3 regions of the Roseburia sp. AF02-12 genome follow, and region 1 is predicted to be linked to each of the others. Evidence: predicted binding sites of a transcription regulator. Region 1 holds the regulator's gene; each other region holds the start of a gene.
The links. The regulator HrcA, encoded in region 1, represses chaperone genes, less so after heat shock. The targets are predictions, from matches to a motif close to TGTTAGCACTCNNNNNNNNNGAGTGCTAACA.

Region 1 (4,221 bases):
TGTAAGAAAATGTGAATATTGTGATTTCTTATCAGCACCTGCGGACGAGCGGTTACAAAACCGCTACGTGGGTGCTCTTTTGCATGAAATCAGATATTACGGACAGACAATGGGACGTCCGGCTCTTTCTACTATATATATAGGGGGTGGAACACCGTCTCTTTTAGCTCCGGAATATATCACACTTCTTTTAAAACAGATTCAGGTAAGCTTTGAGGTGGAAGCAGATGCAGAGATTACCATAGAATGTAATCCCGGAACTTTAAATGAGGAAAAACTTCTTACCTATAAAGAAGCAGGCATTAACCGTCTCAGCATAGGGTTACAGTCTGCCTTTGATGATGAATTAAAGATATTAGGAAGAATCCATACTTACCGGCAGTTCTTGGAGAATTATAAATGTGCCAGAAGATGTGGCTTTGAAAATATCAACGTTGATTTGATGAGTGCCCTGCCTTATCAGAGTACGGAGAAATTTGTCACCAGCTTAAAGCGTGTCATAGCATTAAAACCGGAGCATATTTCAGCCTATTCCCTGATTATCGAAAAGGGAACACCATTTTATGAAAAATACAAATTCGAGGCAGTGCTCCGGGAAGCCGGAAAGCCGACAGAGCATCTGCCATCTGAAGAGACGGAGTATGAAATTTATAAAAAGACTCAGGAGATTCTTGCAGAGGCAGGTTATGAGCATTATGAAGTATCCAATTATGCAAAGCAGGGGAAAGAGGCAAGGCATAATATCGGATACTGGAAGCGGGTACCGTATCTTGGGGTAGGACTTGGGGCAGCTTCCCTGATTGGAGAAGTACGCTACAGTAATATAAGAGAGATTGAAGCGTATATCAAAGCATGCGGTAATATTTCGGCGAAGGAAATAGATGGAGTACCGGCATTGAATCTCCATGAGAGTGCAGATGCAATCAGCCGCCATGCCCAGATGGAAGAATTCATGTTTTTAGGCCTGCGTATGTTAAAGGGAGTTACAAGAACAGAATTCAAAGAGACTTTTGGCGTGGAAATAGAAGCAGTATATGGCGAAGTCTTAAACCAGCTTAAGGAAGAGGACTTAATCGAGAAAAAAGCCGGTGTAATAAAGCTCAGCGACCATGGCATGGACATCAGCAACTATGTACTCGCCCAGTTTTTACTGGATTAAGTAGTGCGGTGTTGAACCGCATTGAATCAGAACAAATCTAAAGAAAATATAAAATTATAAAATGCTGTTGACAAAAAAAACGAATGGTGCTATCTTAAGTACATAGAAATTAGCACTCTTTCAAGTTGAGTGCTAACAACTAAGAAAAAGCAGTACAAAAAGCTTTTTCAAATACCTATAAAAGTTTCATTTTCAGGAGAACGTGAATGAACGAGAACGAATTAGATGAAAGAAAAACAAAAATCTTAAATGCAATCATTCGCAACTATCTGGAAACAGGTGAGCCGGTTGGTTCAAGAACCATTTCCAAGTATACGGATTTGAACTTAAGTTCCGCAACAATCCGGAATGAGATGTCGGACTTAGAAGAGATGGGATATATTTTGCAGCCACATACATCGGCAGGAAGAATTCCATCCGATAAGGGATATCGCTTCTATGTAGATAATCTGATTGCAGAGAAGGACAAAGAAGTATCCGATATGAAAGAGTTCGTAATTGAACATACGGAGAAGATGGAACAGGTATTGCAGCAGGTGGCAAAGCTGTTGGCGAACAACACGAATTACACCACCATGATAACAGCACCGCAGTATCACCACAACAGCCTGAAGTTCATCCAGTTATCCAATGTGGATGATGAACATATTCTGGCAGTTGTCGTATTGGAAGGCAATCTTGTGAAAAATAAGATGATTCCGATAGAAGAGCCGATAGATAATGAGCATATGTTAAAACTTAACATGCTTTTGAATACACATTTAAATGGATTGTCATTAGATCAGATTAATCTGGGCACCATAGCAGTGTTGAAAGAGAAAGCCGGTATCCATTCCAAAGTCATCAGTGATGTATTGGATGCAGTAGCAGAAGCAATCAGCGAAGACGAGGATTTGGAGATATATACCAGCGGTGCAACGAATATCTTAAAATATCCGGAGTTATCGGATTCGCAGAAAGCAGGAGAGCTTTTAGATGCGTTAGAAGAGAAGAAACAGTTAGTAAGTCTGGTGACGGATAACCTCAGCAATGAGGAGAACGGCATACAGGTTTATATAGGAGATGAATCTCCAATTCAGACCATGAAGGACTGCAGTGTGGTAACAGCTACCTATGAACTTGGTAAAGGCGTGAAGGGAACGATAGGAATTATCGGACCGAAGCGTATGGATTATGAGAACGTCATGGATAATCTGAAAAATTTGAAATCACAACTAGAAGGCATATTTGATAAGCCGAAGAAAGAATAGCATAGAAAGGTGGTAAGAAAGTGGCAGAAGAAAAGAAAGAAGAAGTGCTTGAAGAAGTATTAGAAGACTTAGAAGCAGAGGATGCAAAAAAGCAGGAAGAAGCACAGAATACCGCCTCAGAAGAAAAAGAAGTTGAGGCAGAAGAAAAAACGGAAGATACCGAATCTGAACCGGAAGAAATAGAGAAAGAAGATGAGGAGAAAAAGAAAAGTATCTTTAAAAAGAAAGACAAGAAAGATAAGAAGGATGAACAGATTGAAGATTTAACCGATCGGCTGAAACGTCAGATGGCAGAATTTGAAAACTTCCGTAAGAGAACGGAAAAGGAAAAGAGCCAGATGTATGACATGGGAGCCAGTGCAATCTTAGAGAAAATCCTTCCAGTTATCGACAATTTTGAAAGAGGGCTTGCAGCTGTACCGGAAGAAGACAAAAACAATGGCTTCGTAGAAGGTATGGATAAGATTTATAAGCAGATGATGACAGTGCTGACAGAAGTTGGTGTAACACCGATTGAAGCAGCCGGTCAGGAGTTTGACCCGAATCTCCATAATGCAGTAATGCATGTGGAAGATGAAGAACTCGGTGAGAATGTAGTAGCCGAGGAGTTACAGAAAGGTTACAAGTACAAAGAAAATGTAATCAGACATAGCATGGTAAAAGTAGCAAATTAAGCATAGGAGGATAAGAACATGAGTAAAATTATTGGTATTGATTTAGGAACAACAAACAGTTGTGTGGCAGTTATGGAAGGTGGAAAACCTACCGTTATAGCAAACCAGGAAGGTGCAAGAACAACACCATCTATCGTAGCATTTACAAAAACAGGTGAGCGTCTGATTGGTGAACCTGCAAAACGTCAGGCAGTAACCAATGCAGAGAAAACAATCTCTTCCATTAAGAGACATATGGGAACCGATTACAAAGTAAGCATTGATGACAAACAGTATTCTCCACAGCAGATTTCTGCAATGATTTTACAGAAATTAAAAGCTGATGCAGAAGGATATTTAGGAGAAAAAGTATCAGAAGCAGTTATTACTGTACCGGCATACTTCAATGATGCACAGCGTCAGGCAACCAAGGATGCAGGTAAGATTGCAGGACTTGATGTAAAACGTATCATCAACGAGCCGACAGCAGCAGCACTTGCTTATGGACTGGACAACGAAAAAGAACAGAAAATTATGGTATACGACTTAGGTGGTGGTACATTTGATGTATCTATCATCGAAATCGGTGACGGAGTCATCGAAGTATTATCTACAAATGGTGATACCAGATTAGGTGGAGATGATTTCGATAACAAGATTACACAGTGGATGATTGACGAATTCAAGAAAGCAGAAGGCGTTGACTTATCTACCGATAAGATGGCTCTTCAGAGATTAAAAGAAGCTGCAGAGAAAGCTAAGAAAGAGTTGTCTTCAGCAACAACAACCAATATCAACCTGCCATTCATTACTGCAACAGCAGAAGGACCAAAGCACTTTGATATGAACTTGACAAGAGCAAAATTCGATGAGTTGACACATGACTTAGTAGAAAAAACAGCAATCCCGGTGCAGAACGCTATGAAGGATGCAGGCGTAACCAATGCAGACTTAGGCCAGGTATTATTGGTTGGTGGTTCTACACGTATCCCGGCTGTTCAGGATAAAGTAAGACAGTTAACAGGCAAAGAGCCAAGTAAATCCTTAAACCCGGATGAGTGTGTAGCACTTGGTGCCTGTATCCAGGGTGGTAAATTAGCAGGAGATGCCGGCGCAGGCGATATCCTTCTTCTGGATGTTACGCCATTGTCACTGTCTA
Region 2 (4,221 bases), on a different contig from region 1:
TGCCGGAGCTGTGGCACTTGTATTTACCATAGGATATCTTGGAAGCGGCTGGTATCTGGCACATCATGTATGGGAGACGGACTATCAGATTCAGACGGATAAGGAAGTAGGAAGCCTTCGGGTGGCAGTATTTGCAGATTCCCATGTAGGGACAACTTTTCATGGGGAAGGCTTTGCCGAGCATATGAAAACCATAGAGGAGCAGCACCCGGATGTGGTTCTGATTGTGGGAGACTTTGTGGATGATGATACGACAAAAGAAGATATGATAGCCTGCTGTAAAGCATTAGGAGAGCTTGATACGACTTATGGTGTATATTATGTCTTTGGAAATCATGATAAAGGATATTATCCGCCGGAATACCGGGGCTATGATGGAAATGATTTGATAGTGGAATTAGAAAAAAATCAGGTACATGTTCTGCAGGATGAGGTAGAACTGATTGCGGATAAATTCTATATAATAGGAAGACAGGATAAATCCGAAGAATATGCAGAAAAAAAGAGCCACAATGGAAGAACTGACGGCAAACCTTGATCCGGATAAATTCTCCATTGTATTAGACCATCAGCCACAGGATTATGCAGCGCAGCAGAATGTCAATGTGGATCTGGTTCTTTCCGGACATACCTACGGTGGACAGCTATTCCCGCTGATGACCATTGAGAATCTTACGAAAATGACACCGGATGACCGTGTCTATGGATATGAGCAGAGAGAAAATACGAATTTTATTGTAACATCAGGAATTTCCGACTGGGCGATTAAGTTTAAAACGGGATGTAAGTCGGAGTATCTTATGATTGATATTGAAGGAAAATAAAAGAGGTGTATATGAAAAAGTTATTTTTGTATTTGACGGAATTTTTTGCAGGAATGTCAGTGATGGCAGTAGAGTTAGGCGCAAGCAGATTACTTGCACCATATTTTAGTTCTTCCCAGATAGTCTGGACAATCATTATCGGAACCATTATGATTGCCATGGCATTGGGAAATATTTATGGCGGAAGGACGGCAGACAAATCACCGAACCCGGATAAACTGTATGGAAGAATTATCATTGCCGCAATCTGGATTGCATTAATTCCGGTAGTGGGAAAATATATTATCATAGGAATATCAGCCCTTTTAATCTTTGCGGTAAATAATAATTTCCTGATTATTGCAGCTTTTGCAGCCTGCATGGTAATTTTCGTATTTCCGCTGTTTCTGTTGGGAACGGTAACACCATCCCTGGTAAAATATTCTGTTGATAATTTAGATGACAACGGAAAGACAGTAGGTACCTTAGGGGCATTTAACACCATCGGAAGCATCATTGGAACCTTTATCCCAACCTTTGTGACAATTCCGGCAGTAGGAACATCCGTTACATTTCTTATCTTTGCGGGAATTTTACTGGCATTATCCATCGTATATTTTATCAATGCGCATACCGGAAAGAAGAAAATAGTTGCATCTATTCTGATATTTGCACTGTGCTGCGGGTTTGGATATTCCGACTCATTTGCATTCTGGGAAAATAATCTGACCTATGAGGGGGAATCCGTATATAACTATCTTCAGGTATACGAAAATCAGGACAAGGTGTCCTTATCCACCAATGTGTTATTCGGTGTGCAGTCTGTGTATATGAAGCAGGATGAACTGACCGGCATGTATTATGATTATGCCATGGCGGCACCGCTTATGTTAAAAGACAAAGAAATATCAGACATGGATGTGCTGATTCTTGGAATGGGAACCGGTACTTATGCAACCCAGTGCCGGAAATATTTTGGAGATATGAATGTGGAAGGTGTTGAAATTGATGAGAAGATTACAAAGCTTTCCAGACAGTATTTTTCACTTTCGGAGGATGTGCCGGTAACGACTTATGATGGAAGAGCATTTTTAAATGCATCCGATAAGAAATACGATGTCATTATGGTAGATGCTTATCAGGATATTACGATTCCGTTTCAGATGTCTTCCGTTGAATTTTTTACGCTGGTAAAAGAGCATTTAAATGAAAATGGCGTAATGGTGGTGAATATGAACATGCGTGGGCAGAAAGAAGGAAATATTAACCAGTATCTTTCCGACACCATAGGAAGTGTATTTGGAACAGAATATACTGTGGATGTGGCAGGCTCTACAAACCGGGAACTGTTTGCATCCGACAATGGAGAAATTTTAAAGAATCTTTCTAACAACATTTCCAAGCTTGAAAATCAGGAGTTAAAGGGAATGATGACAGAGGTATTGGCAGATACCGTTTTCTATGAAAAGGGCGATTATATTCTTACAGATGATAAGGCACCGGTGGAACTTCTTGGAATGCAGGTGATTGATGAGATGATAAAAGATGAAGTTGCATATTATAAGGGAGTTTATAAAGAGGAAGGGCTGAAAGGACTGCTGAATTCCTTTTAAATATAAGAAAAATAGTAATTAACAAAAATTGTCTGAAAATTTTAGCACTCACCTCTTGACAGTGCTAATAATGCGTGCTATATTTATGCTTGGAAACAGAAATAACAGGAATTCGTTCATAGCACAGTGGGAAATGAGGTGAAAGATATGAACATTCAGAAATTTACACAGAAGTCAATGGAAGCAATCCAGGATTGCGAAAAATTAGCATATGAATATGGCAATCAGGAAATCGAGCAGGAACATCTTTTAGTGGCATTACTGCAGCAGGAAGATGGACTGATTTTAAAACTGATTGAGAAAATGGAAATCCAGAAGGAGCATTTTGTAGACAATGCAATCCGCCATCTGGAAGCAAGAACCAAGGTGTCCGGCGGCCAGGTTTATGTCGGCCAGGCATTGAATAAGGTATTGATTAGTGCAGAGGATGAGGCAAAGCAGATGGGAGATGATTATGTCTCCGTAGAGCATCTGTTTTTATCCTTGTTAAAATATCCGAACCCTGCATTAAAGGAAATTTTTAAGGAATATGGTATTACAAGAGACCGTTTCCTGCAGGCACTGTCTACGGTGCGTGGCAACCAGCGTGTGACCTCCGATAATCCGGAAGCTACTTATGATACCTTAAATAAATATGGTTATGATATGGTAGAGAGGGCGAGAGACCAGAAGCTGGATCCGGTCATCGGACGAGATGCAGAAATCCGGAATGTAGTGCGTATTTTGTCCCGTAAGACGAAAAACAATCCGGTACTGATTGGCGAACCCGGTGTAGGTAAAACCGCAGTTGTAGAGGGACTGGCACAACGGATTGTACGTGGTGATGTTCCGGAAGGATTAAAGGATAAGAAGCTCTTTGCACTGGATATGGGTGCATTGGTAGCCGGAGCAAAATACCGTGGTGAATTTGAGGAACGTCTGAAAGCAGTATTGGATGAAGTAAAGAAATCCGAAGGACAGATTATCCTCTTTATCGATGAGCTGCATACCATTGTCGGTGCAGGAAAAACCGATGGAGCCATGGATGCCGGACAGCTTTTAAAACCAATGCTTGCCCGTGGAGAACTGCATTGTATCGGTGCTACCACATTGGATGAGTACCGTGAATACATTGAAAAGGATGCCGCATTGGAACGAAGATTCCAGCCGGTTATGGTAGACGAACCGACGGTAGAAGATACTATTTCTATCCTGCGTGGATTAAAGGAGAGGTATGAAGTATTCCATGGAGTAAAGATTACCGACAGCGCACTGGTTTCCGCAGCTGTGCTTTCGAACCGATATATCTCAGACCGGTTCTTACCGGATAAGGCAATTGACCTGGTGGATGAAGCCTGTGCACTGATTAAGACAGAGCTTGATTCCATGCCGACCGAGTTAGACGAACTGAACCGTCGTGTCATGCAGTTAGAGATTGAAGAGACTGCATTGAAAAAAGAGGATGACCGTCTGAGCCAGGAGCGTCTGGCAGACTTACAGAAAGAGTTAGCAGAGCTTCGGAGTGAGTTCCAGAATAAGAAGGCACAGTGGGACAATGAAAAGAAATCCGTAGAGAAAGTCCAGAAGCTGCGTGAGGATTTGGAAAGCCTGAAAAATGAAATCCAGCAGGCAGAGCAGAGCTATGATTTAAATAAAGCGGCAGAATTAAAATATGGTAAGCTGCCGCAGTTACAGCAGCAGTTGGAAATTGAAGAAGAAAAAGTCAAAGGTGAAGATTTATCACTGGTACATGAAAGTGTCAGCGAAGAAGAAATCGCAAAGATTATCTCCCGCTGGACCGGAATCCCGGTAGCAAAACTGACTGA
Region 3 (4,221 bases), 130 kb from region 1:
TATGATCGTGTCATCTTAGCCTGTGGAGCAAAGAATCCAAGAGACATCAAAGCTCCGGGCAGAGATGCAGAAGGCATTTACTTTGCAGTAGATTTCTTAAAGGCAACTACCAAGAGCCTTTTAGATTCCGAGCTTAAAGATAACAAATATATTTCTGCCAAGGGAAAGAAAGTAGTTATCATCGGTGGTGGAGATACCGGAAATGACTGTGTCGGAACTTCTATCCGTCACGGCGCAGCCAGTGTCATCCAGCTTGAAATGATGCCAAAGGCACCGGATGAACGTGCTGAGAACAATCCATGGCCGGAGTGGCCGAGAGTCTGCAAGACAGACTACGGTCAGGAAGAAGCAATTGCCATGTTCGGCTCCGACCCTCGTATTTACCAGACAACCGTAAAAGAGTTCTTAAAAGACAAGAACGGTAAGCTCTGCGGATTAAAAACCGTAAAATTAGAGGGCAAAAAGGATGAAAAGACCGGACGGATGCAGATGGTGGAAGTACCAGGCTCTGAAAGCAAGTTAGATTGTGATCTGGTTCTGATTGCAGCAGGCTTCCTTGGAACAGAAGATTACATTGCCAAAGCATTCGGCGTAGACTTAAATGCCAGAACCAATGTGGCAACAGAAGCCGGTCATTACAAGACCAACGTGGAAAATGTCTTTACAGCAGGAGATATGCATCGAGGACAGTCCCTGGTTGTATGGGCAATCCGTGAAGGAAGAGAAGCAGCCCGTGAAGTAGACGAAAGTCTGATGGGATATTCTTATCTTTCCGTACAGTAATGAAAATTACAATATAATGATAGAAGAAAGTCGTCTGACTATGGTGCACCGGAGGGTGAGCTGTGGCAGGCGGCTTTTTCGTGGTTGACACATTCTGCTTTTGGGGCATAAAATAACCCTTGTGACAAAAAGAGCGAGAAGAAAACAGCGAAAGGACATAAAGAGAATGAGCAGGAAAGCAGTATTTTTTGATATTGATGGAACATTGTGGGACGAGCATTTTGTGATACCGGAGAGCACAAAGGAAGCAATCCGGAAGCTGCGGGAAAATGGACATCTGGCATTTCTCTGCAGCGGAAGAACCAGAGCATTTATTCAGGATGAAAGATTGCTGACACTGGGATTCGACGGAATTGTGGCAGGCTGCGGTACCTGGATAGAGATGGATGGAAAAACACTTTTTTATAAAAAATTAGAACAGGAATTGATAGAGGATACCATACATATATTAAAAGAGTATGGAATTCCTACGGTATATGAGGGAAGCCGGAATTTGTATATGGATCTGGAAGAATTTGAAGAAGACCCTTATGGCTTGAAACTAAAAGAGACATTGGGAGAGGATTTGCTGCCGGTAACGGGAAATGAAGCAATTATGGAAATCAGTAAGTTTTCCTGCTCCACACCGGATGATACTTATCTTAAGGTACTTTCCCATCTGGAAGAGAATTTCACACCGCTGGTGCATGATGCGGCATGTGCAGAGTTTGTTCCAAAAGGATTTTCCAAAGCGTCCGGCATCGAAAAAACCTGTGAGCTTCTTGGTATTGAGAAAGAAGATACCTATGCATTTGGAGACAGTATCAATGATGTGGAAATGTTAAAGCATGTGCAGCATGGAATTGCCATGGGAAATGGTACCAAAGCAGCAAAAGAAGCAGCGGATTATATCACAGCACCATTGCACGAAGACGGCATTTATAAGGGATTGGAGCATTTTGGACTGATTTCATAAACAAATCTAAAAAAAGTATTAAATCGTTACAAATTACAGAAAGTGAGAAAACGAGAGAAAAAACGAGATATTAAGAGTAAATATAAGGAAACAAGAGAAAAATAAAAAATGGTCAGGCTTGCGAAAAAGAGACGCAGAAACTATTATATGACTATCAGTTAGCACTCGGTTTGAATGAGTGCTAATAAAAAAGAAAGAAAACAAAGAGACCGAATCAAGGAGGCAATGAATCATGAAATTAGTACCATTATCAGACAGAGTTGTATTAAAACAGTTAAAAGCAGAGGAAAAAACCAAATCCGGAATTATCTTAGCAAGTGCTGCACAGGAGAAACCACAGGAAGCAGAAGTAATCGCAGTTGGTCCTGGCGGAGTGGTAGATGGCAAAGAAGTTACCATGCAGGTAAAAGAAGGACAGAAGGTTATTTATTCTAAATATGCCGGAACAGAAGTAAAACTGGATGGCGAAGAATATATCATCGTAAAGCAGAATGATATTCTTGCAGTAGTAGAATAATCGAATTGATAATTGGTAAATAAAACAAATAATAAAATAGGAAAATAGAAGAAAGAGGTAAGAAATTATGGCAAAGGAAATCAAATATGGAACAGAAGCCAGAACAGCATTAGAGGCTGGAGTTGATAAACTGGCAAATACAGTCAGAGTAACAATCGGACCAAAAGGAAGAAACGTTGTACTGGATAAATCATATGGCGCTCCATTAATCACAAATGATGGTGTTACCATTGCAAAAGAAATCGAATTGGAAGATGCATTCGAAAATATGGGCGCACAGCTTGTAAAAGAAGTAGCAACCAAGACCAATGACGTTGCTGGTGATGGTACTACAACAGCAACCGTTCTTGCACAGGCAATGATTCAGGAAGGAATGAAGAACTTAGAGGCTGGTGCAAACCCAATCGTTTTAAGACGTGGTATGAAGAAAGCAACTGAAAAAGCAGTTGAAACAATCGCAGCAATGTCTTCTAAAGTAACCGGAAAAGACCAGATTGCAAAAGTTGCATCTATTTCCGCAGGTGATGAAAGCGTTGGCAACATGGTAGCAGATGCAATGGAAAAAGTTTCCAATGATGGTGTTATTACCATTGAAGAGAGCAAGACCATGCAGACAGAGCTTGACCTGGTAGAAGGTATGCAGTTTGACCGTGGATACATTTCCGCATATATGTGCACAGATATGGATAAGATGGAAGCAGTTTTAGATGAGCCGTACATCTTAATTACCGATAAGAAAATCAGCAACATTCAGGAAATCCTTCCACTGTTAGAACAGATTGTTCAGTCCGGTTCCAGACTTCTTATCATTGCTGAAGATATCGAGGGTGAAGCTTTAACTACATTGATTGTAAATAAACTGCGTGGAACATTTAACGTTGTAGCAGTAAAAGCTCCAGGATATGGCGACAGAAGAAAAGAAATGTTAAAAGATATCGCTATCCTTACCGGTGGTCAGGTAATTTCAGAAGAAGTTGGTCTGGAATTAAAAGATGCTACTATGGCACAGCTTGGCCGTGCAAAATCTGTTAAGGTTAAGAAAGAGAACACCGTTATCGTTGATGGTGAAGGAAATAAAGAAGAAATCCAGGCAAGAATCGGCCAGATTCGTGCACAGCTTGAAGAGACAACATCTGAATTTGATAAAGAAAAATTACAGGAAAGACTTGCAAAACTGGCAGGCGGCGTAGCAGTTATCCGTGTTGGTGCTGCAACAGAGACAGAAATGAAAGAAGCAAAACTTCGTATGGAAGATGCTTTGAATGCAACAAGAGCAGCAGTCGAAGAAGGAATCATCGCAGGTGGCGGTTCTGCATACATCCATGCATCCAAAGAGGTTGCAAAGCTTGCTGAGACATTGGAAGGTGATGAGAAGACCGGTGCAAAGGTTATCTTAAAAGCATTGGAGGCTCCATTGTATTACATTTCCGCAAATGCAGGTCTTGAAGGTGCAGTTATTATTAATAAAGTAAAAGAGTCCGCTCCTGGTATCGGATTTAATGCAGCAACAGAAGAATATGTAGATATGGTAGAAGCTGGTATCCTTGACCCGGTTAAGGTTACAAGAAGTGCTTTGCAGAATGCAACATCTGTAGCATCTACATTACTTACAACGGAATCTGTTGTAGCAAATATCAAAGAAGATGCTCCTGCAATGCCGGCAGGAAACCCAGGTATGGGAATGATGTAATAAGAAAATAAAATATATTACTGAAAAGTAAGGATAGAGAGCTCCTGGCTGCGGATAATGCAGTCAGGAGTTTTACTATGCAGTTTTTTTCCTGATGTTAGTTTTTTGGGGGCAGTTGTTTTGATTTGCAAAATATGTTACAATTATTTCATTGTGTAACATGAAGTCTGAACAGCAAGGAGGAAGAAAAATGGGAAAGGTAGTTATTCTTACAGACAGTTCCAGTGGAATTCGTCAGGCAGAAGCGCAGCAGTTAGGGATTAGCGTATTACCAAT

Region 2: a site for HrcA is predicted at 2,456-2,486, ahead of clpB (ATP-dependent chaperone ClpB). Genes of this name have one in related genera too.
Region 3: a site for HrcA is predicted at 1,895-1,925, ahead of groES (co-chaperone GroES). Genes of this name have one in related genera too.

Annotation. Positions count from the first base shown of each region.
Region 1 is NZ_QTXS01000001.1:413,013-417,233, forward strand. It holds gene hemW (radical SAM family heme chaperone HemW) at 1-1,159, shown strand, start outside; gene hrcA (heat-inducible transcriptional repressor HrcA) at 1,366-2,409, shown strand; gene grpE (nucleotide exchange factor GrpE) at 2,430-3,083, shown strand; gene dnaK (molecular chaperone DnaK) at 3,102-4,221, shown strand, end outside.
Region 2 is NZ_QTXS01000002.1:720,611-724,831, forward strand. It holds gene DV740_RS12840 (metallophosphoesterase) at 1-538, shown strand, start outside; gene DV740_RS12845 (hypothetical protein) at 513-824, shown strand; gene DV740_RS12850 (spermidine synthase) at 836-2,416, shown strand; gene clpB (ATP-dependent chaperone ClpB) at 2,564-4,221, shown strand, end outside.
Region 3 is NZ_QTXS01000001.1:278,302-282,522, forward strand. It holds gene DV740_RS01280 (glutamate synthase subunit beta) at 1-783, shown strand, start outside; gene DV740_RS01285 (Cof-type HAD-IIB family hydrolase) at 950-1,738, shown strand; gene groES (co-chaperone GroES) at 1,971-2,255, shown strand; gene groL (chaperonin GroEL) at 2,323-3,945, shown strand; gene DV740_RS01300 (DegV family protein) at 4,136-4,221, shown strand, end outside.